Regions from separate parts of the Effusibacillus lacus genome, predicted to be linked through region 1. Evidence: riboswitches for the same ligand, from Rfam matches in the RefSeq annotation. Region 1 holds a riboswitch; the other holds the start of a gene.
The links. Region 1 has a riboswitch for cyclic di-AMP ahead of EFBL_RS00625 (C40 family peptidase). Riboswitches for the same ligand answer to the same signal wherever they lie in the genome.
Positions count from the first base shown of each region.

Region 2: it holds a riboswitch for cyclic di-AMP, as region 1 does, so the genes downstream of both, EFBL_RS08905 (APC family permease) here and EFBL_RS00625 (C40 family peptidase) in region 1, are expected to answer to the same signal.

Region 1 covers NZ_BDUF01000003.1:83,683-101,994, reverse strand. The annotation lists gene EFBL_RS00700 (sigma-70 family RNA polymerase sigma factor) at 1-129, shown strand, start outside; gene EFBL_RS00695 (hypothetical protein) at 110-1,096, shown strand; gene EFBL_RS00690 (ArsR/SmtB family transcription factor) at 1,234-1,557, shown strand; gene arsB (ACR3 family arsenite efflux transporter) at 1,550-2,608, shown strand; gene arsC (arsenate reductase (thioredoxin)) at 2,614-3,042, shown strand; gene EFBL_RS00675 (hypothetical protein) at 3,103-3,285, opposite strand; gene zwf (glucose-6-phosphate dehydrogenase) at 3,409-4,983, shown strand; gene EFBL_RS00665 (cyclase family protein) at 5,012-5,620, shown strand; gene EFBL_RS21765 (ATP-dependent Clp protease proteolytic subunit) at 5,628-5,711, shown strand; gene EFBL_RS00655 (ammonium transporter) at 5,827-7,116, opposite strand; gene EFBL_RS00650 (P-II family nitrogen regulator) at 7,247-7,594, opposite strand; gene hemQ (hydrogen peroxide-dependent heme synthase) at 7,630-8,376, opposite strand; gene hemE (uroporphyrinogen decarboxylase) at 8,543-9,580, shown strand; gene hemH (ferrochelatase) at 9,597-10,529, shown strand; gene hemG (protoporphyrinogen oxidase) at 10,535-12,049, shown strand; cyclic di-AMP (ydaO/yuaA leader) riboswitch at 12,391-12,519, shown strand; gene EFBL_RS00625 (C40 family peptidase) at 12,521-13,408, shown strand; gene EFBL_RS00620 (cytochrome c oxidase subunit 2A) at 13,737-13,901, shown strand; gene EFBL_RS00615 (cytochrome c oxidase subunit II) at 13,935-14,402, shown strand; gene EFBL_RS00610 (b(o/a)3-type cytochrome-c oxidase subunit 1) at 14,425-16,074, shown strand; gene EFBL_RS00605 (hypothetical protein) at 16,184-16,381, shown strand; gene EFBL_RS00600 (DUF3054 domain-containing protein) at 16,474-16,848, shown strand; gene EFBL_RS00595 (enoyl-CoA hydratase/isomerase family protein) at 17,076-17,861, shown strand; gene EFBL_RS00590 (multicopper oxidase domain-containing protein) at 18,175-18,312, shown strand, end outside.
Region 2 covers NZ_BDUF01000046.1:43,188-47,602, forward strand. The annotation lists partial or broken gene EFBL_RS21170 (carboxyl transferase domain-containing protein) at 1-95, shown strand, start outside; gene EFBL_RS08905 (APC family permease) at 183-2,006, opposite strand; cyclic di-AMP (ydaO/yuaA leader) riboswitch at 2,124-2,251, opposite strand; gene EFBL_RS08910 (HlyD family secretion protein) at 2,492-3,667, shown strand; gene EFBL_RS08915 (ABC transporter ATP-binding protein) at 3,674-4,415, shown strand, end outside.

The sequences.
Region 1 (18,312 bases):
CCGATCTCTGAAATCTCCGAAATACTCGGGATAAAGGAAGAAACGGCGAGAACAAGATTGAAGCGCGCGAGGGAAAAGCTGGAGACACAAATTGGCAGGAAGGTGAACGATGACAATGGACCCGTTTGAGGATAAACTGCGGGACGCACTGCAAAGCGGCCCCGCCATGCCTTTTTCCAAAGAGCTGCATGACAAAATCCTGAACAAAGCAAAACGACAGAAGCGGAACAGGCAATTTCGAATCCTGGCGGGGGGCGGAACGTTTCTGGTTTCCACCGCGGCAATGATTGTCTTTCTGCTGACTCCGCTTATCGGAGGGAAATCCGATTCTGTGATAAACAACATGACGGAAAATCAAAAATCGGCGAAAGTAGCCGAAAAACGGGATGCACAGCCAATCATTGCCTGGCGGGTTGCCTCTGTGGAAGTGGAGAAAATCCAATCGGACGGCCGGACCGTATATGCAACCATAAGAAATATGGGTGCTTTCCCCTTAACCAATAACCAGGTTCAGGGAGTCCTGTTCTTTCCCTCCCAAACCGGCGAATCCAGAGGTTCTGACACTTGGTATTATTTTGTTGACGGACCCAATCAGCCTGTGGAACCCGGAAAGACTGTCAAATGGGAATTTCGTCCGACCCCTGTCCCTTCAGCAAACGGGTTGATTGACCGGCCTCCGCATCTGACGTTTGTTTACCGTCACAACGCCCAGTCCGATTTTCCCGGTTTGCCGGCTCTGACCTGGAAGCGGCCTGCCGTCTCCTGGAAAATTCAATCCGTCAATGTGAAAGGGGAACGGAAGCAATATTTCGATATCGAAGTCAAAGTAACGAACAAGCACTCTGCGGACTTGCAGCTTGCCGATGTGATGGCCATGGTGTTTTTTCCGAAAAATCCGGCGGATGAGGATATGGATCCTTTCACTTACAAGTATTTTGTTGATTTGCACAATGAAACCATCACCCGGATCAGACCGAAAGAGAGCGCAACAGTTCATCTGCGCCTGATTGCTCCACCCGATGTGGATCTAACCGGCCGTTCCATAAGAGTGGAAATCGTTGAAAAGAACTTGACGACGGTTCGGACTGACCGATAAACCACGTACAAGACTTAATTCCTCTCCCTGCGGAACCTCGCAGGGTTTTTATATTTAACGGAAAAGTTCTCAAAAATCATATTGATATAACCATATGGTTATGTTATTTTGAGTTCATGGAAAGAAGGTGATTCCGAATGGAATTCGACAAGATGGCCGAGTTGTTCAAGGCCCTCGGTGATCCGACCCGGCTGAAAATCGTGTCCCTGCTGAGAGTGCGGGATTGCTGCGTATGTGAACTGGTCCCGATTTTCAACATCTCTCAACCGGCTGTGTCCAAACACATGAGCCGGTTAAAATCAGTGGGTCTGGTCAAAGAAACAAGAAGGGGACAATGGGTGTTCTATTCCCTCAATCGTGATAAGATTCAGGACCTCGGAACCCTGTTGGACCGTTTGCCGGATATGTCGGAAGAGCTTAAGAAACTGGAAGAGAAGGGGATGTTGGTTGCTTGTGAATAAGAGATTGTCTTTCCTTGATCGGTACTTGACCCTTTGGATCTTTGCCGCGATGGTGGCTGGAATAGGTGCAGGGTATTTGTTTCCAGGGTTTGTGACGTACCTGAATCAGTTTCAGGCGGGCACCACTTCCATTCCGATTGCCATCGGCCTGATCTTGATGATGTACCCTCCACTTGCCAAAGTCCGGTATGAAGAATTGGGCCGGGTGTTTAAAGACGGCAGGGTATTGGGGCTGTCTCTTTTGCAAAACTGGGTGATCGGTCCCATCCTGATGTTTGTCCTGGCCATCGTGTTCCTGAACGGGTATCCCGAATACATGGCGGGACTGATCATGATTGGCCTGGCCCGCTGCATTGCCATGGTCATTGTGTGGAATGATCTTTCCAAAGGCGATACCGAATATGCCGCCGGATTGGTGGCTTTCAATTCCCTGTTTCAGGTGTTTTTCTACTCGTTCTACGCCTACCTCTTTGTGACCGTCCTGCCGGGCCTGTTCGGGCTGCAGGGGATGATCGTCAACATCACAATCGGAGAAGTGGCAAAGAGTGTGTTCGTCTATTTGGGGATCCCTTTTTTGGCCGGAATGATTACCCGTTACTCCCTCGTGAAGCTGAAAGGGCGTTCCTGGTATGAAACGGTGTTTATCCCCAGGATCAGCCCCCTCACTTTGATTTCACTGCTGTTCACGATCATCGTCATGTTCTCGCTCAAAGGAGAGGTCATTGTTCAGTTGCCGCTGGATGTGGTGCGGATTGCAATCCCGCTTCTCATTTACTTTATACTGATGTTCCTGATTTCTTTCTACATGGGGAAAAAAGCCGGTGCCGATTACCCGGTGACCACAACCCTTTCTTTCACGGCTGCCAGCAATAATTTTGAACTGGCGATTGCCGTAGCGGTCGGGGTGTTCGGGATTCACTCCGGGGCAGCGTTTGCCGCCGTAATCGGGCCGTTGGTGGAGGTGCCGGTGATGATCGCTCTGGTCAATGTGGCGCTCTGGTTTCAAAAGAAATTCTTTAAAACTCCGGAACTAAAGCGGATGAAAGGGTGACGACCATGGCGGACAGGAAAAAGATCGTTTATTTTCTGTGCACGGGAAACTCTTGCCGCAGCCAGATGGCGGAAGGGTGGGGCAAGCATTTCGGGGGTGACAGAGTGGAAGTCTACAGTGCCGGCATTGAGACCCATGGTCTCAATCCACGAGCTGTGGAGATTATGAAGGAGGCAGGCATCGACATCTCAAGCCAGACATCCGATCTGATTGATCCTGAAATTCTCAATAAAGCGGATTATGTGATCACCCTTTGCGGGGATGCCAATGACAAATGCCCCGTAACTCCCCCGCATGTCAAGCGGATGCATTGGGGGGTTGAAGACCCGGCAAAAGCCACGGGAACGGAAGAAGAGGTTCGGCAGAAGTTCCGCGAAGTGCGGGATGCGATTCGGGAACGGATTCAGTTGTTCATTGAAAAAGAGATTCGATAACAAAATGCTGTCTGACCCTTGGATTTCCCCAGGCCGTAATGAAACGGTCTGGGGTTTCTTCTAACCCTTCAACGACGCCAGCCACTCGGAATAACATTCCGGGCACAGAAGTTCATCGTGTTCCCGATCCTTTTCGTACAAGGTTACGTGATGCACCTTGTCGGTCTTGTGCTCGCAATAATAGCAGGTATACTCCATTTCCGATTCCTCCCGCAAGTTGGTTCCTTGTTCCTGTTTCGCCATTCCTAGTTTTTCCCAAGAGTGCGGTTTCATTCCGTACATTTGGTGTCGATTTATTTAATCTGCGGCAAAAGGACAGACTACAAACAGTCAAATTTGGAATCTGCAGACGGGAGTTGCTGGCAAGTGCCTACACATTCAGACAATTCACTTCCCTTTGTGCTGGTGATTTTCGGGGCAACGGGAGACCTGGCGAAACGCAAACTGTTTCCGGCCCTATATGGACTTTATCGTACCAACTTGTTGCAGCACCATTTTGCTGTGGTTGGAGTGGGTCGCTCACCGATCGGACAATCTGATTTTCACCAGATGGTCCATGATGCGGTTCGGACCCATTCCCGGATTTCTGTGGAAGAGCGGGAGTGGATGAGTTTTATCGGGCGGTTTGAGTATGTATCACTGGATGTAAAGAATGCGGAGGCGTACAAGGAACTGCTGTCCGTAGTCGGGAAGAAGGAACAGGAGCTTGGACGTGCCGGGAACCGCTTGTTTTATCTTGCGATTGCTCCCGATTTGTTCGGGCCGGTTACCAACCACCTCAAATCCTCAGGGGTGGCCAGCGCCCAAGTGGGGAAACGGCTGATCATCGAGAAGCCTTTTGGCCACGATTATCCCTCCGCCAAGGCGCTCAATGAGCAAATCCGGCAGTCCTTTGAGGAGGAGGAAATCTTCCGGATCGATCATTATTTGGGCAAGGAAATGATTCAGAACATTGAGGTCATCCGGTTTGCCAACTCCCTGTTTGAACCGCTTTGGAACAATCGTCACATTGACAACATTCAGATTACAGCCAGTGAAACGGTGGGGGTGGAAGACCGCGCATCCTACTACGAGCAGGCGGGAGCTCTTCGCGACATGGTGCAAAACCACATGCTGCAAATGGTCATGATGACTGCCATGGAGCCGCCCAGCCGTCTGAATACGGAAGCGATCCGCGACGAAAAAGTGAAGGTGCTGCGCTCCCTTCGCCGCTATACGGAAGAGGAGGTCCGTCACTATGTGGTGCGGGGGCAATATAGAGAGGGAACTGTGAATGGCAAACCGGTTCCGGGGTATCGCCAGGAACCGAATGTGAATTCCGAGTCTCTTACGGAGACCTATGTGGCGGCGCAATTGTATGTAGACAACTTCCGTTGGGCAGGTGTCCCATTTTACATACGGACTGGAAAACGAATGCCGAAAAAGGTGACAGAAATAGTGATCCGGTTCAAAGACATGCCCAATATCTATTTCAATAAAAAAGGGGATCTCGGCCCCAACCTGCTCATTATCCGGATCAACCCGGAGGAAGGCATCTATATGCTTCTGAACGCAAAAAAGCAGGGGACAGACCGGGACGTGATCCCAATTGCCATGGAGTTTTGCAACAACTGTGGCCAGGAATCGCCGGAAGCCTATGAACGGCTGCTGCTGGATGCGATTCAAGGGGATTCCACTTTCTTCACACGGTGGGATGAGGTATCGCTGGCCTGGAAGTTCGTCGATCCCATCAGAAAGGCCTGGGAGCGGTTCGATCTGCCCTTGTCTTTCTATGCAGCCGGTTCATGGGGGCCGGACGAGGCGGATCGATTATTGGCCCAGAACGGCGCCAAATGGCTTCCGGTCTATGACCCGCAAGCCCAGCCCTTGGTTCAGGCGGTTGAGCAAGCCCCGCACCTGGTCCATCCGGTTGAGCAGTTTCCCGTACTGACGAGGGGGTAGATTTGTGTACAAAGTGTACGATGTATCCATGCCGATCTTTGAAGGCATGCCCGTATACAAAAATAAGCCGGAGAAACAGCCGAAGATCCGGGTGGTGCAGGATTTCGACACAGCGACCGCCAGGGAATCGAGGATTGACATGGATGTCCACACGGGGACACATGCGGATGCGCCTCTCCATATGATGCCGAACGGGGATTCCATGCGGGTATTCCCCGTGGAGCGGTTTGTCGGTCCTTGCCGCGTATTAGATCTTACCAGGACTGAGGGGGGAATCGGACGCGGCGATTTGAAACCCTTCGACATTCGGGAAGGCGAATTCATCTTGCTCAAGACCCGCAATTCTCTGAAGGACGAATTTGACCCGGAGTTTGTCTACCTGGCGGAGGACGGTGCCCGTTTTCTTAGTGATTGCAGGGTCAGGGGTGTTGGCATTGACGCTTTGGGAGTTGAACGCAGCCAACCGGGCCATCCAACCCACAAGACATTGTTTGCAGCTGACATTGTGGTGATTGAGGGGTTGCGCTTGGGAGAAGTGCCTGAAGGGGGCTACTTTCTGGTGGGGGCTCCCATCAAATTGCTCAAGACGGAAGCGGCACCTGCGCGGGTCGTGCTGATTGAAGGACTCTTAGGTTGAACGTGTTATGTTTAGGGACCGTGACAACTTCATGTCGGCGCAGGAAGCTTTGGAGTATGGATTGATCGACAAGGTAATCGAGAAACTGTAGCCCGCCCTTCCTTGCGGAAGGTGCTTCGAGTCATGGCAAGGAAGTGCCGACACAATCTCATACAGACAACACACGCCCCAGCCTAAGATAAGTTACCTAAGGCTGGGGCGTATCACTACTCCTGCAAGACCGGTTTGGGACTCGGTTCGGGAACCGGGACATGGAAGCCGGGAACCGGATTCGCATCGCTGAATCTCTCCAGTTCGTTGTATGCGGGAATGCCATGTGCCACGATATCAAGGCCTTGTTCCTCTTCGGCAGCCGTCACCCGGATTCCGATGGTCCTCTTGATCAGTTGCCCCACCAGATATGCGGAACCGAATCCCCACACGGAAACGACCCCAACACCTAACAACTGAATCAGAAGCAGATCCGTATTGCCGGTTGTCAACAGACCCTCACTCAGGTCAAACAGACCCACCGCCAAAGTGCCAAAAACCCCGTTGAATCCATGTACCGCAACAGCCCCTACGGGGTCGTCCACTTTCAACTTGTCAATCCAACCAGTTGCCAGAATTACGAGAACCCCGCCAATCAGACCAATCAGAATGGCTGATTTGGGTCCCACAAACGCACATCCGGCGGTAATGGCCACCAACCCCGCCAGGGAGCCGTTGATCGCCATACTTGGGTCCGCCGCTTTAAAGCGAGCCATACTGAAGAGAATGGCGGAAGCTCCGCCTGCTGCTGCAGCCAGGAACGTATTAAGAGCAATGCTGGACAAGTTGGCGTCCAGTGCATTTAAAGTACTTCCCGCATTAAATCCAAACCAGCCGAACCAAAGGATAAAGCCGCCGGCGGAAGCCAAGGGAATATTGCTCGGCGCGAAGACATTCGCGCTGCCGTCTTTGTTGAAGCGATTCTTTCTTGGACCGAGAATCATGGCCAGGGCCAGTGCGGCGAAACCACCCATTGCATGTATGGCCGCTGACCCGGCGAAATCCTTCATGCCCAACTGCTGGAGCCATCCGCCGCCCCATACCCAATGGCCGGAAATTGGGTACAGCAGCCCACAAACCAGTATCACAATGACAATATAAGCCGGGAATTTCATCCGTTCCGCTACGGCCCCCGAGATGATGGAGGCTACAGCCATGGCAAAGGCGATCTGAAACAGGACAACCGCTGACAATGGCAAACCGTTAGGGGTTGTTCCTTCGCTGGTTGCGTTGAACTGAAGGCCGATCAGCCCCAGCCAATCCGCTCCAAACATGAGGGCGTAACCTATCGCATAGAATGCCAAGGCGCCGAATGTCAGGTCGACAAAGATTTTCATTGTGACATTGACAGCGTTTTTGGTTCGGACCAAACCCGCTTCCAGCAAACTGAACCCCCCCTCCATGAATATGATCATGGCAGCGGCAAGTATCACCCATATGGTATTTAAACCGGTTGTTACATCCATTGGAACAACCCCCTTTTTAGTGATCAATTAGTTCTAGTATACAATTAGTGTTATGTTTGTCAACATTATATGTTATATTATATGACATAAATTATAAAAAAAATATCCCTCTGCTGCCAGAGGGAAATCGTTACTTTAATTCGTCGATGGTTTCATCAATTTTTCCGGTACGAATGTTGTAGGCTTCCTGTACAGGGTAGACAAAAATTTTTCCGTCTCCCATTTCACCCGTTTGGGCAGCTTTGATTATGGCGTCAATGGCCGGTTTCACGAAGGAATCAGAGACGACAATCTCCATTTTGAGTTTTGGATGAAGGTTTATGGAGTAGGTGTGGCCACGGTACACCCCGGTAGAATTCTTTTGTTGGCCCCGTCCTTGTGCCTGAATCACGGTAAAACCGGTGATACCCACTTCACGCAGTTCCGATATCACATCCTGCAGTTTCTCCGGACGGATGATAGCCTCGATTTTCTTCATAAAGAATCACTCCGTAACAAAAACAGTTTGTCCCCTCACACTTCCAGATATTTTGCCAGCTGTTCCCCGTCAATCCGCGTTCCAACCAGGAATTCGCCGAATTCGCCGAAGCGGGCGCTGACTTCGTCGAAGCGCATCTCCGTTACAATCTTTTTGAATTCGAGCGGGTCGTCGGAGAAGAGCGTGACGCCCCATTCCCAGTCATCGAGGCCGGTGGAACCGGAGATGATCTGGACAATTTTGCCCGCATATTTGCGTCCGGTCAGACCGTGGGCCCGCATCAGATCGCGGCGTTGTTCGAGAGACAGCATGTACCAGTTGTCATTGCCTTCCCGCTTTTTGTTCATCGGGTAGAAACAAACATTTTTCATCTTGGGCAAAATGGGGTAGAGGCGGTTTTGAATGACCGGGTCCGCATAAGGATCGACCCCTTCTTTCGGAAGGTAGTTGCCCAGTTCCACAACGGATACATAAGAGTAGACCGGAATCAGGAACTCGGCAAACCGGGTTTTGTTCAGGGCTGTCTCCAGTTCGCCCAGTTCTTCCAAAGTGGGGCGGAGGTTCATGAACAGCAGATCCGCCTTTTGCCCGACGATGGTGAACGCAGCAGTACTTCCTTCTTTCTTCTCCTCAATCGATTGCCATCCGCGCATCAGGGTAAGCAATTCATCGACTGCAGCCTGCCGCTCTTCCCGTGGGAGGGCTTTCCAGCTTGCCCAGTCAACAGTTCTATAATCGTGGAGGACATACCATCCGTCCAGTGTATGTAAGAATTCACCCATGTCGGCTTTCACTCCTTCTATGTCATTCGGGAATTAGTATACCATACTGTGAAGACGCATCCAATGATTTGGGAGAAAGGTGTCTTCACAAGAAGTTCATTTGCCTCCGAAAGGTGATTTGCGGTATAACTGAAGTGATTCTAACAAGTGGTAAAGTGGTGAAACTATGGCATTTAATGATACTTTTTTGCGAGCATGCAGGAAACAGCCGGTGGAACACATCCCTGTCTGGTACATGCGGCAGGCGGGACGCTATCAACCCGAGTACCGTAAAGTCCGAGAGAAGTACAGTCTGATGGAAATCTGCGAGATTCCGGACGTATGTGCCGAAGTGACGATTTTGCCGGTCAAACAGTTGAACACAGATGCTGCCATCTTGTTTTCCGATATCATGATCCCTGTCAAAGCCATGGGGGTTGATGTGGATATTAAGGGCGGGTACGGTCCTGTCATCGCGAATCCGATCAAAGAAATGGCAGACGTTACCCGTCTCAGGGAACTGGATCCGGAAGGCGACCTGCCGAAGACCATGGAGACGATCCGCATTCTCAAACGGGAACTGGAAGTCCCGCTGATCGGCTTTGCAGGAGCGCCGTTTACCCTTGCCAGCTATATGATCGAAGGCGGTCCATCCAAGAACTATTACAAGACCAAGCAAATGATGTACTCAGCGCCTGAAGTATGGAACGCACTGATGGACAAGCTTGGAGACATGATCATTACATATATGAAGGGGCAAGTGGCGGCAGGAGCCCAGGCGGTCCAGATCTTTGACAGCTGGATCGGCAGCCTCTCGCCAAGTGACTACCGGCAGTATGTATTTCCAACCATGAAGAGAATCTTTGAAGCGCTCAAGGAAATCGATGCCCCGACCATCTACTTCGGCATCAACACCGGGGAACTGCTTACCGTTTGGAAGGAGCTTCCGGTCAGCGTAATTGGGGTCGATTGGAGAGTGCCGCTTGATTCGGCACGGGAACGTGTGGGAACCGGGTTTGCGCTGCAGGGCAATCTGGATCCGGCGCTGCTGTTGGCCCCCTGGCCTGTCATCGAACAGAAAGCAAAGGAAATACTGGATATGGGAATGGCCCATCCGGGATATATCTTTAACCTTGGACACGGCATCTTCCCGGAAGTGCAAGGGGAAACCCTGCGGAAGCTGACGGAATTCGTTCATCAATACAGCGTTTCCAAGTTGAAATAGAGGTGCAGGTGAGGATATGAGCAACCGCATTGTTGGAGTTCTGGCAATGGATTACGGTACTCCCCGCAACCTGGACCAGGTGGAAGAGTATTACACACACATCCGTCGCGGACGCAAGCCGGAGCCGGAACTGCTGCAGGATTTGATTGACCGCTATCAGGCCATCGGTGGCGTATCCCCGCTGAACAAGATTACGGATGACCAGATTGAAGGCCTGGGCCGGATTCTGAACGGCAATGGAGACGGCGTTACCTATCGTATGTATAGCGGGAAAAAGCACATCGCGCCGTTTGTGGAGGACGCAGTCAGGCAAATGGTGGAAGACGGTATCCGGGAAGCGGTCGGCTTTGTGTTTGCCCCGCACTATTCCACGATGAGCATTGCCAAATATATCGAAGCGGCGGAAAAAGGGGTTGAGCAGTACGGCGGACCCCGGATTCACTATGTACGTCAATGGCATCTGCAGCCACTGTATCTCGATGCCATGGAAAGGCGTTTGCGGGATGCACTGTCCCATTTTTCAGAAGCGGAAAGACCCGGGGTCAAAGTGCTTTTCACAGCCCACAGCTTGCCGGAACGAATCCTCAAGATGAATGACCCATACCCGGATCAGATCAGGGAATCGGCAGCAGCCATCGCGCAGCGGGCCGGACATTCCAACTGGGGAACTGCATGGCAGAGCGCAGGACGGACCCCGGAACCCTGGTTGGGTCCCGATATCCTGGATGTCTTACGGGAACTGGCAGAACAGGGAACAGACAATGTGGTGATATGTCCATTTGGATTTGTAGCAGATCATTTAGAGGTTCTGTACGACATTGACATCGAAGCCCAGGCCTTAGCGAAAGAGGTGGGAATCAAACTCGTGCGGACCGCCATGCTCAATGCAGACGAGGACTTCCTGCGGGCACTGGCAACTGTGGTGCGACAACATGCAGCAAAGGAATGATCGACATGACTGACAAAACGGTCATCGTGATCGGCGGCGGGATCACCGGTCTGACCACCGCTTATTATTTGCAAAAGCAAGCCCGTGAAAAGGGGATCCCTTTGCGGGTTCTTCTGTTTGAGAGGGACAACCGGCTCGGGGGCAAAATCTCGACAGAGATCCATGAAGGTTTTGTGATGGAGAAGGGGCCGGATGCTCTGTTGGCCCGCAAGGTGGCGGCATTGAACCTGTGCCGTGACCTGGGACTGACCGGTGATATTGTGGGGACGAATCCAAACAACAAAAAGACATACATTCTGCATGAGGGAAAACTGCATCGGATACCGGCGGGGCTCAACGTTGGAATCCCTACCCAGTTCGTTCCGTTTGCCACAACCGGGCTGCTTACGATATCAGGCAAAATCCGTGCAGCCATGGATCTGCTGATCCCCCGCAGCAAACCTTCCGGCGATCAATCGCTGGGAGGTTTTCTGGCCCGCAGGCTGGGGGATGAAGTGGTGGACCAGATGGCGGAACCGCTGCTGGCCGGCATCTATGCAGGCAGTACCCGGAATCTGAGCTTGCGTGCCACCTATCCGCAGTTTGAACAGATGGAGAAAAAATACGGCAGTTTGATTCTCGGCATGCTGGCCCAGGCAAAGCAGGCGAAAGCGGGCAGTGCCCCGGCGAAATCCGTTCCGCAACCGAAATCGGAAGAAGGCATAGCACCCTCTTCCTCCGGAACCGGTTCTCCCGATCGAAAGCCGCTGGTTACTACGATGTTTTTCGGGCTGCGCGGCGGCCTGGTGCAAATGGTCAACAAACTGGCGGATGAGATTGGCCGTGGATTGATCCATACTTCGACCGCGGTTCGCGAGATTAAAAAAGAAACGGATGAGGCTGCTGGCGGTACTGCATTGTATCGAGTCGTGACGGAGAACGGGGAAACGTTTCAGGCGGATGCGGTGATTGTGACCACTCCGGCTTACGATGCTGCCAGGGTTTTGCCCCAGTCGTTTCCGTCTTTGGTACTGTTGGAGAAGATCCCTTATGTTTCCGTCGGCAACGTCCTGTTGGCGTTTCATGCCGCCGACGTTCCGTATCCGCTTGATGGTACCGGGTTTGTGGTTCCCAAGAAAGAAGGCCGGAACATAACGGCCTGTACCTGGATTTCTTCCAAGTGGATGCATACCGCCCCGCCGGACAAAGTTCTGATGCGTTGTTATGTAGGCCGTGCGGGAGACGAAGATATCGTCGACGAACCGGATGAATCGATTCTGGAGAAGGTGAAGCGGGATCTGAAAGATTCGATGGGCATTGAAGCGGAACCGATTTTTGTGAGGATTACCCGCTGGCGAAAGGCAATGCCGCAGTATACGGTGGGTCATCTTGAACGGTTGGCCGCTTTCGAGAAGGAAGTTGCCAAAGAATACCCTGGCCTTTTTTTCACAGGCGCTGCCTACAAGGGACTCGGTGTGCCCGATTGCATTCAACAGGGGAAAGACACGGCGGAAACCGCTTTGGGGTATTTAATGCAATAAAAGTTTACATAATGCATCTATTGTGGAAATAAGGCTGAGTGTCAGCCTTATTTTTTATTTTTTGTTTGTCGCTTCAGAAATAGAGCTGATTTTCAGTCTTATTCAGGGGATTCTCAAGGTGAGTAAACCAGAAGTAGCATATAGGGCTGAAAAACAGTCCTATTTCTGGGAGTACCTTTGAATCCTCAAAAATAAGCCTGGAATACAGTGCTATTTTTGCTTACCTTTTGCAGGTGGCATCTAACTGAAGGCAGGGAATGAGTGGAGGGAGCGGCCGTTACCATAAATTGGATTGTCGTCAACGGTAGGAAAGAAGGGGTTGTTCTCGAATATCTGTAAAGCGACAAATAAGGCCGAATCCGACCCAGTCGGTACGGGGGATCATTTTTATGGGGTGAATTGCTTAGCTGGCATAGGGTACCTCTACCCGAACCCGTCAACTAACCTCGGAGGCTAAAGGAGGAACAGCTTGTGAATGCATCTTTGAAAATCCTCACGATTGCAGGGACCGTATCCGCTTTGACTTTCCTGTCTTCATCGGCGGAAGCGGCCGGTTCGACTTCCTCTCAACCGGACTACAACGTTCACATCCAAGTGGATGACCAGCTTGTCCAATTTCCCGACGCGCAGCCGTTTATTGACGAACACCAACGAACCCAGGTTCCGGTTCGTTTCATATCGGAAAAGTTGGGATACAAGGTTGATTGGGTTGAGGAAGGCGAAGAAATTAAAGTGACCCTGAAGAACAACGACATGGAGGTTGTCTTGCGGACGGGAGATGACCGTGCGAAGGTCAACGGAAAAACAGTGCGGCTCGATACAGATGCGGTATTGCTGCAGAACAGAACCTATGTGCCGCTTCGCTTTGTCTCAGAGACTGCTGGCATGAAAGTCAACTGGGACTCGAATACGGCGACTGCCCTGATTATTACGGGCAAACAGGGAAATACCCCGATTGCGCCCGTACTTGCCTCCCGTTCCGGCTTTCAGACAAAGCAAACCGCCGCTGTCTCCAGTGTCGTGGACATTGCAAAGAAATATGTAGGGGTTCCTTATGCTTGGGGCGGGACAAGCCCCAAGGGGTTCGATTGTTCGGGATTCGTAAACTATGTGTTTGCCCAAAACGGTGTTCAATTGCCTCGAACAGCTGCTGAGATCTATAAGCTGGGCACTCCTGTCACAGAGCTCCAACCTGGGGATCTGGTGTTTCATACCACCTATGCTCCTGGCGCTTCCCATGTGGGCATTTACGTAGGAGATAACCAGTTTATCTCGGCAACAAGCTCTTCCGGAGTCAAAATTGTACCGTTGAATAATCCATATTGGGGCCCACGATATATAGGAGCTAAACGTCTCTAACCGCATATCCGACATATTGAAACAGCAAACTTCATTCATCTTCAAACCGCCTGACCGAATCAGGCGGTTTTTTTGCGCCCTAACTTCCTGAATATGCTTCGAGAGAAGCTTTTTTAACGTTTTGTGTCTGCCTCTAATTATTCAACAAATTTCCATAATTGCTTTGAAATCTTGATTTTACAGGTTTTTTTTCGTATCAGGGAATTCCCCTATGGTTTTTTCAGGGAACTCCCCTATACCGCAATAATAATTCTAAACCTATACTCGAATTAAAGTTATATAAATTTGTTTGACAAATATTTGAACGGATAAGAGGGGAGGAAAAGACATGAGCGAAACCACACCGCGCATCACGAACCCGACTTCACCACAGTCCGGCACGGAGGAAAAAGAACCTTCGCTGAAAGGCACTTTTGCTTCGGTGATGCTGTTGGGCACTTTTATCGCACTGAGTTGGCTTGGTGTGTTCTTTCTTTTTCTGAGTCGGAATTAAAAACAGCCCAAGGAGTGGAAAGGAGGTTCCGGCATGCACATTCATCGCTATGAAAAGTATTGGTTGATGTTTGGCGGCGGAATAATTATTGCATTTATTGTTGCTCTTTTTGTTAACGCGTTTGCAATGGGAATGACTCCACCAAGTGATCTTCAAAGGGTAGATCCTAAAAAGGTGGAACAAACCGCTCCCTTCGACAAACCAGGTCTCAAACAGGTTGGACCCAATGAATATGAAGCTGTGATGGTTTCGTTTGCTTTCGGGTATAACCCCAATCAAATCGAAGTTCCGGTTGGATCGAAAGTAACTTTTATCAGCACCAGTAAAGACGTAGTGCATGGTTTTCAAATTCCTGGAACAAACGTCAACATGATGGTTGTACCGGGTCATGTCAACAAAGTTACCCATACGTTTGACAAGCCGGGCGAGTACTTGATCCTGTGTAACGAGTACTGCGGTGCGGCTCACCACATGATGATGGCAAAAGTTATCGTAAAGTAAGGGGAAAGGAGTGACACCACAAATGACACAAGAAGTAAGAGTGGACCAAAAAGCGGCGAAGCTGAGCCTTTCCTATATCTTGGTTGCATTTATCGGATTCGGTATTGCAGCGATTGCGGGATTGCTTCAGGGCTTGGATCGAGCTCAATTGATTACACTGCCCACCTGGCTTAACTATTATCAGATCTTGACCGCCCATGGTGTATTGATGGGTCTGGTGTTCACCACATTCTTTATCGAAGGTTTTCTGTTCTCTGGTATTGCAAGGGTTCAAAACGGCAAACTGACTCCGCTTGGATTAAAGCTTGGCTGGGTTGGTTTCTGGGTGATGTTGATTGGCACCGTAATGGGAGTCATTACCGTTCTTATGAATGATGCTTCCGTTCTGTTTACGTTCTATGCACCGATGAAAGCGTCGCCCTTCTTCTATATTGGAGCCGCACTGATAGTTGTGGGAAGCTGGATCGGCGGCTGGGGCATGTTTGCCGAATATCGCAACTGGAAACGGAATAACCCTGGCAAGTTTTCACCCCTTTTCCTCTTTACCGCAGTGGCAACCATGACATTGTGGCAAATTTGTACCCTTGGGGTTGCGGCTGAAGTGTTGTTCCAGTTGATTCCCTGGTCCTTGGGTATGGTAGACACCGTGAATGTCCTTCTCAGTCGCACGCTGTTGTGGTTCTTCGGACATCCGTTGGTGTACTTCTGGTTGATGCCGGCTTACATGACCTGGTATCTGATCATGCCAAAAATTATCGGCGGGAAAGTATTCAGTGATTCCATTACCCGTCTGGTGTTCGTCATCTTTGTTCTTTTGTCCACTCCGATCGGGTTCCACCATCAATTGATGGAACCGGGTATTGATCCGAAATGGAAGTTCCTGCATGTTGCGTTGACATTGTCCATTGCGATTCCTTCGCTGATTACTGCATTCACAATGTTTGCCACTTTTGAGCTGGCAGGACGTGCGAAAGGTGCCACCGGGCTGTTCGGCTGGTTCCGCAAGCTGCCTTGGAAGGACGCCCGTTTCTTCTCCCTGTTCCTGGCTATGCTTTGGTTTATTCCTGCCGGTGCGGGCGGTATCATTAACGCAAGTAACCAGTTAAACCAAGTGGTTCACAATACCATCTGGGTAACCGGTCACTTCCATCTCACCATAGGTACTGCGGTTGCATTGACTTTCTTCTGTGTAAGCTATTGGTTGATTCCGCACCTGACTGGCCGGAAGATGACCCGGACAACCAACGAGCTGGGCAGACTGCAAGCGGTTCTCTGGTCGATCGGTATGATCTTCATGTCCGGTTCAATGCATACCCTTGGTTTGTTGGGCGGACCGCGCCGTACTGCCGGTACCACTTACATGAATGATCCGACAGCTCTCAGTTGGATTCCTTTTCATAAACTCGCGGCTCTTGGCGGTGCGTTCCTGTTCTTTGCAGCCATGCTGCAGGTAGGTCTTGTGCTCTATCTTGCATTCAAAGCTCCGAAAGGTGAACAGGAATATCCGATGGGCGACGTTGCAGAAGATGCAGCCGAAACTCCGCGTATCCTCGAGCGTTGGCCGGTTTGGATCTCGGTTGCAGTTATCTTGATCCTGGTGGCATACGGATATCCGATTGCCGATATGATTCAGAATCCGCCACCTGGCGCACCGGGTGTAAGAACCTGGTAAACAGTTTTAAAGAAACGGCATGCTCAAAGGGCATGCCGTTTTTTGCATGGGGTGCTCCGAACATGGGAAAACTGGGAAAGTCGTACAGGTCTACAGTTCGGAGGTTAAGATGAATACGTTCTGGAACTTTATTGACACAATCAAGTTGGGCGTATGGCTGGTTCTGATTTTCTTGTTTCACATGCTCCTGTATCTGGCACTGGGCACCGATGCCTGGTTTGTCACAACACTGCTGGCCACTGCCACTTACGCTGTGGCAATCCTTTTGCTAAAAGCGATTGCAAAACGAAGAAGGCAAGAAATTTAAAATTTCCACCCAATTGCCGGGTGGATGTTTTTTTATGGTACAATGGTTTGCGGATTTAAAATTATTCCAACCAGGGAATGGGGGATTTTTACATGGTGTGGCTGCTGCTTGCTGGGGACATTCTGATGCTGATTTTGTTTGCTTTAATGGGTCAATCGGAACATAAGACGTATACGACGTTTCAAGGCACTTTGGAGACAGCGGCTCCATTCGTCATTGCCTGGCTGATTGTGGGACTGGTCCTGGGACTTTACAAATTGCAGCACTACCGCAGTTTTGCCAGCATGTTCAAACGAACGCTGATTGTATGGATCTTGGCCATTCCGTTTGGGATGATGCTCCGCAACCTGTACCTGAACTCTGCGCTAAAAATTCCATTCCTGATTGTGGCCTTGGTATCTACACTGATTTTGTTATCCATCTGGCGCATCATTTTTGTGTGGATCTACAATCGACGCAATGCCTAGGTAAGAGGCGCCCCAACAGGGGCGCTTTAAATGTGTATCCGTGAGAAGGGTTTTGTAAGGCAAACAGAGAAATAGTGGGCGGGAGCGGTAGAGCAGGGCTTTAGGCCGGAGATGCGAAGAAGCGGAACCGCATCGAAGCGGAAGACAGAAAATTGGGAACAGAAATAAAGTCAGTCGCGGCAGTTGATTGAAAACGGGTTGGCATTATTTGGAGGAGGAGATACAAAATGTACAAAACGATCTTGTTTGAGAAATCGAATCAGATGGCGATTATTGCTTTAAATCGCCCGGAAGTGATGAACGCGTTCAATGTGGAGATGCATGAAGAGGTTTATGACGCATTGAACAAGGCGGCGGAAGACGTAGATGTGCGCTGCATTGTCTTTCGCGGGAACGGAAAGGGCTTTAGCTCCGGGGCCGATCTGAAGAGCATCAGCAGGGAAGATGTGGCTTCTCTTGATCATGGCACCTATTTGAAGAATACTTACAACCGCTTGCTTCTCCGAATGGCGGAGATTGAGAAACCGATCATTGGGGCACTGCATGGCCCGGTGTTCGGTGCAGGACTTGGGGTAGCCCTGGCATGTGATTTGCGGATAGCGGCCGCAAGTTCTTCCTACTCCATGGCATTTATCAAGATTGGCCTGATCCCCGACGCGGGTAGCCATTTCTTCCTGCCGAGGATCGTGGGACTGAGCAGGGCAATGGAACTTGCCATGCTGGGAGATACCCTTACATCCGAAGAAGCTCTGCGGTTAGGCCTTGTTAACAAAGTGGTGCCGGATGAAGAATTTGAACAGGCGGCCCAAGCCTATGCTTTTCGATTGGCTCAATCCCCAACCCAGGCGCTGGGATTGATCAAGAAGAACATGTACATGAGTTTTGAGAGCGATCTGGCAACCGTACTGGAGGCGGAAGTCAGAGGCCAATCGATTTGCGGCAGATCCAGAGACCATCAGGAAGGCGTTACCGCTTTCTTTGAGAAACGGAGACCGAATTTTACAGGAAAATAGAATTATAATCTGCTTTATGGCATGCTTTAACGGCATGCCTTTTCTTTTGCCGGAATAAACACAAAACCGGATTGATTCTCGGATTTCAACATGCGGACAATAATTGATCTAACTGTTTGAAACAAATTTTTCATAAACTTAATCCAATTATTCATGTGGAATGACATATTTTTGAAGAGTATTAATTGTGTGATAAAAGTCACACTTGGGCTTCCGGTGCGGGAATACAAAAGAGATAGAAAGTGGTTTCCTGACTCCTGGATTAGTGGGGCCGGCGCTTCGAACCATTCAAATGGAGGGAATCGAAATGAAAATGAAAGCGCTTGCATTGTTGATTTTAACAGGAGCACTTTTGGCCGGTTGTTCAGCTCAAACAGGTGACACGAACGTTGCTCAAAGCAATCAGAACTCGAAACCTGCACCAACAAATATGAATTTGCACGAAGGGATT
Region 2 (4,415 bases), on a different contig from region 1:
ATTCCCTGCGGGATGAGCTGATCAAACGGTTTGAGGCGTATTCTTCCAAGTATCTGGTGTTCTCCGAACGAAAACATCCGGTTTATCCGGTGTAGTAATTGGGCAACTGGCCATGCACGAAAACAGGTCACTTGATGGACCTCGGCTCCTGTAGTGACCTGTTTTCAATGATTTATGGGAAATTAGTGGTGCAAGTGAAACGGTATGGTTGATACAACCACATCTTTTCGATAAATCAGTACGGCTTTGAGTAACAATGCCGTTTGGTTGTGCAATAATGCATGCCACCATTTCTTGACGATGAATTGTGGGACAAGTACCGTAATAAACTCATCCTCTTCTTTTTCTTTTTCAAGAGTATCAATGTACTTTAAAAGCGGCGAAATCAAGGTCCGGTAAGGGGAACGCAAAATAATTAATGGGACGTTCGGGTTCCATTTCTCCCACTTTTCCCGCATTTGTGCTGCATGTTCGTCGTCAAAATCGACTGTTACGACCACAACATCATCCGAAATGCCTTTTGCATACGCAATCGATTGAGCTACCACTTTACTGATTCCGGAGATCGGGATAATCACTTTCGTCTTGACTTTCTTCGGAAGCGAGTGCAGATCTACGCGTAATTCCTTGCCAATTTCGTCATAATGGTTTCGGATCAGATAAAACATCCAAACCAACAAGGGTATGGCAAACGCGACCATCCACGCCCCTTCGCTAAATTTGGAAACAAGCGTGATCAGCGTAACCAGTCCGGTAATTACTGTTCCGAGCCCGGTCACCGCAATACGGAATAGTCTCTTGCTTTTCTCGTTCAGGAATCTTTTTACCAATCCCCATTGAGCAATGGTAAAGGACAGGAAGACACCTACCGCATATAAAGGAATCAAGCCGTGCGTGTCGCCATTAAAACTTATAATAAGCAGAATGGACAGCACACTTAACAATACGATCCCGTTTGAAAACACAAGACGATCGCCTCGCATGGCCAAATTACGAGGAAGGAATCGGTCTTGGGCAATGATGGAAGTTAACTGTGGAAATCCGGTAAAACTGGTATTGGCGGCCAAAAACAGAATGAGCATTGTCGCCACTTGAATGAGGTAATAAAGTGGCCCCCGTCCAAATACGTGCTCCGCAATTTGGGATACAACGGTCTCATGTTCTTTTGGGGCTATACCGAAAGCATATGCCAGCAGCGTAATTCCAAAAAACATCGCCCCAAGCAAAAGAGACATCCACATCATGGTGATGGCCGCATTGCGAGGAGCCGGAGAACGAAAAGACGGGACACCGTTGCTGATCGCTTCAACTCCTGTCAAAGCGGAACATCCTGAAGAAAACGCGCGGAGCAACAATAAAGCGCCTGTCCATGTAACTATGTCGCCGATCTGGTTTGCAGCCTGGACTTCATAACCATGCCAGCCCTCTTTCCAGATTTGGGTCCCTCCTACACCGATCATAACCAAGATCGAAAAAATAAAGAGGTAGGTGGGGTAAGCGAATACTGTGGCCGATTCACGGATTCCCCGCAAGTTCAAGAGCATAAGGGTGAGCACCAGAAAAACAGCAAGCTCCACTTTCCATGGAATCAACACGGGAAAGGCGGATATCAGCGCTGCTACACCGGAACTAATGCTGACGGCAACTGTCAAAACATAGTCGATCATCAATGCCGCACCAGCCATTAGACTTGAAGGTATATTCAAGTGCTCCCTGGCAACGACATACGCTCCCCCGCCTGAGGGGAAGGTATGAACGATTTGACGGTATGAAAGGGTAACGACAAGCAACAATACCAAAATGCTGATCGCAATTGGGATGGAATAAACATAAGCACTGATCCCGATGATGGACAGCACGAGTAAAATCTCTTCCGTAGCGTAGGCCACCGATGAAAGAGCGTCTGAAGAGAAGATAGCCAACGCTTTCCATTTGGGCAATTTTTCATGGGTCAATTGCCGGGTACGTAATGGCGAGCCGATTAGTAAGCGTTTAATCTGATCAATTGTCATAATGGGTACTGACCTTCCTTCGGATTTCGTTTATTTGGAAAACAAGGAACAAAAAAAACCACAAAGGTAGTATTTCCCTTGTAGTCATAGGCATGACAAACTCAAGTTGATTCCTCCTCTCCAGCTACGCTTACGGGGTTAGCTGACGGATTCGGGCAGTGGAGTTGCCCTACGCAGTTTCTGCGATTCACCCCAAAAAATGTGGTTCCCCCGCTCTTTCGACTCAGCGTAATACGATATGAAAATCTTCCCTGAACATAATTCCAGATCCGATAAATTGCAATTGCCAAAAAACACGATGAAAACGGATACAAGCCTGTTTTGATTATTCCTTAACTTGAAAATGAAAGCTCACGCAAAAAAGGAAGTTCCGTTTAAAATATTTCAGAAACTCCCCCTTGACGGGAGACTCAAACAAGAGTAGGTTAAAATTGCAAAGTGAGTGATTACTCACTTTTGTGCGAGAGGAGGATGTCTGGATGAGAACCAAAATCATGAAAGCCACGGCAGTGTTCTTGCTGTTAGTCACGACAGGCTGTTCGGAGGAGCAGACTTTTGCGGGAACGATTGAAGGCAGGGAAATTCCGGTGGTGGCCCAGGTGTCCGGAACGATCGTGGCTCTGGACAAGGAAGAGGGAGATGCGATTACCACCGATACCATCCTCGCGAAAGTTGACGACAAGATCTTAAACTGGCAGGTGAAAGAAGCGGAAGCGGCCCGGGACGCTGCCCTGGCAAGACTTGAAGAAGCCCAGGCGGGGACCCGCAACCAGCAGATTCAGCAGGCGGTGGCTTCCATCAACCAGTTTGACGCACTGGCAAGCCAGTCCAAAGCCCGAATGAAACAGGCCAGTGCCACTTTGCAGCAGATGCAGGCACAAGTTGCGCAGCTCAAGAGCCAATTGGACGGGGCCCGGGAAACATTGGCCTATCAGGAGAAGCAGTTCAAGAACGCGGAGACGTTATATGCCGCCAAGGCCATATCGGAAAGAGAGTGGGATACCCAGAAAGAACTGCTGAATCAGGCAAAGACCCGTGTGAATCAGTTGGAAGCCCAATACCAGGCAGGCCTGGCGCAGATTGATGCGGTCAACGGCGAGGTGGCGGCGGCGCAGGCGCAGGTGCAGGCAGCGTCCGCTCAGCAAAAGTCGGCAAGAGCGCAATTGTCCCTCCTGGAAGAGGGCTCAACCGCATACACGATCCGGAATCTGTTGGCCCAGAAAGACCAGGCGCAGGCAAGGCTCGAACAAGTCAAAGAACAACTGGAAAAATCGGACGTTCGCTCCCCCATCAAAGGGATCATCCTGCGCAGGCATGTGGAATTGGGGGAAATGGTGAAGCCGGGCACTCTGCTGTTTACCGTGTTGGACCCCACCAATCTTGAGGTCACGATGTACGTTCCGGAGGCTGACCTGAATCTGGTTCAGGTGGGCAAGGAAGTGACCGTGCAGGTGGATGCCTATCCGGACAAATCCTTTGCCGGGAAGATCGTGCGAATCAGTGAGAAAGCGGAGTTTACCCCAAAGAATGTGCAAACCACCAAGGAACGGACGAAAATGGTGTTTGCGGTGACCGTCCGGTTAAGTGAAGGAATGGGGGAACTAAAGCCCGGAATGCCGGCTGATATCCGCGTGTCCTCTGCCGATGGGAGGTAACCCGGCATGGAATATGCGATCAGCTGCGAGGGATTGACGAAAGACTTCGGGAATCGGCGTGCTGTCGACAATGTGACCATCTCCATTCCGAAAGGGAGCATCTATGGGTTCTTAGGGCCGAACGGCTCGGGCAAATCGACCACCATCCGGATGCTCTGCGGATTGATGACACCCACATCGGGAAGCGGGCAGGTTCTGGGCTTTGACATTGTCAAAGACTCCGAATCCATCAAACAGCGAATCGGGTATATGTCGCAGAAGTTCAGCTTGTACGAAGATCTTACGGTGAAGGAAAACCTTGATTTTTACGCGGGGATCTATGGGCTCTCACCGAAAGAAGCAGCCGTCCGCATCCAAGAGTTAATCGAGCTGGCAGATCTGGCGGGTCGGGAGAAACAACTGTCCGGTACGCTGTCTGGCGGCTGGAAGCAGCGTTTGGCACTCTGCTGTGCCCTGCTGCACAAACCGGAGCTGCTCATCCTTGATGAACCGACTGCGGGCGTGGACCCCGTTTCCCGCCGTGTCTTCTGGGATATCATCCATGGGATGGCGCGACAGGGGATTACCGTGCTGGTCAGCACCCATTATATGGATGAAGCGGCCACTTGCGATCAGATCGGGTTTATTTTTTTCGGGAGGCTGCTGGCGGTTGGCACACCGCAGGAATTGATGCAGGGACTCGGCAAGGACAATCTGGATGATGTGTTTATCCACTTTGTCCGGGAAGAGGAAGCGAAAGGCAGGGAAC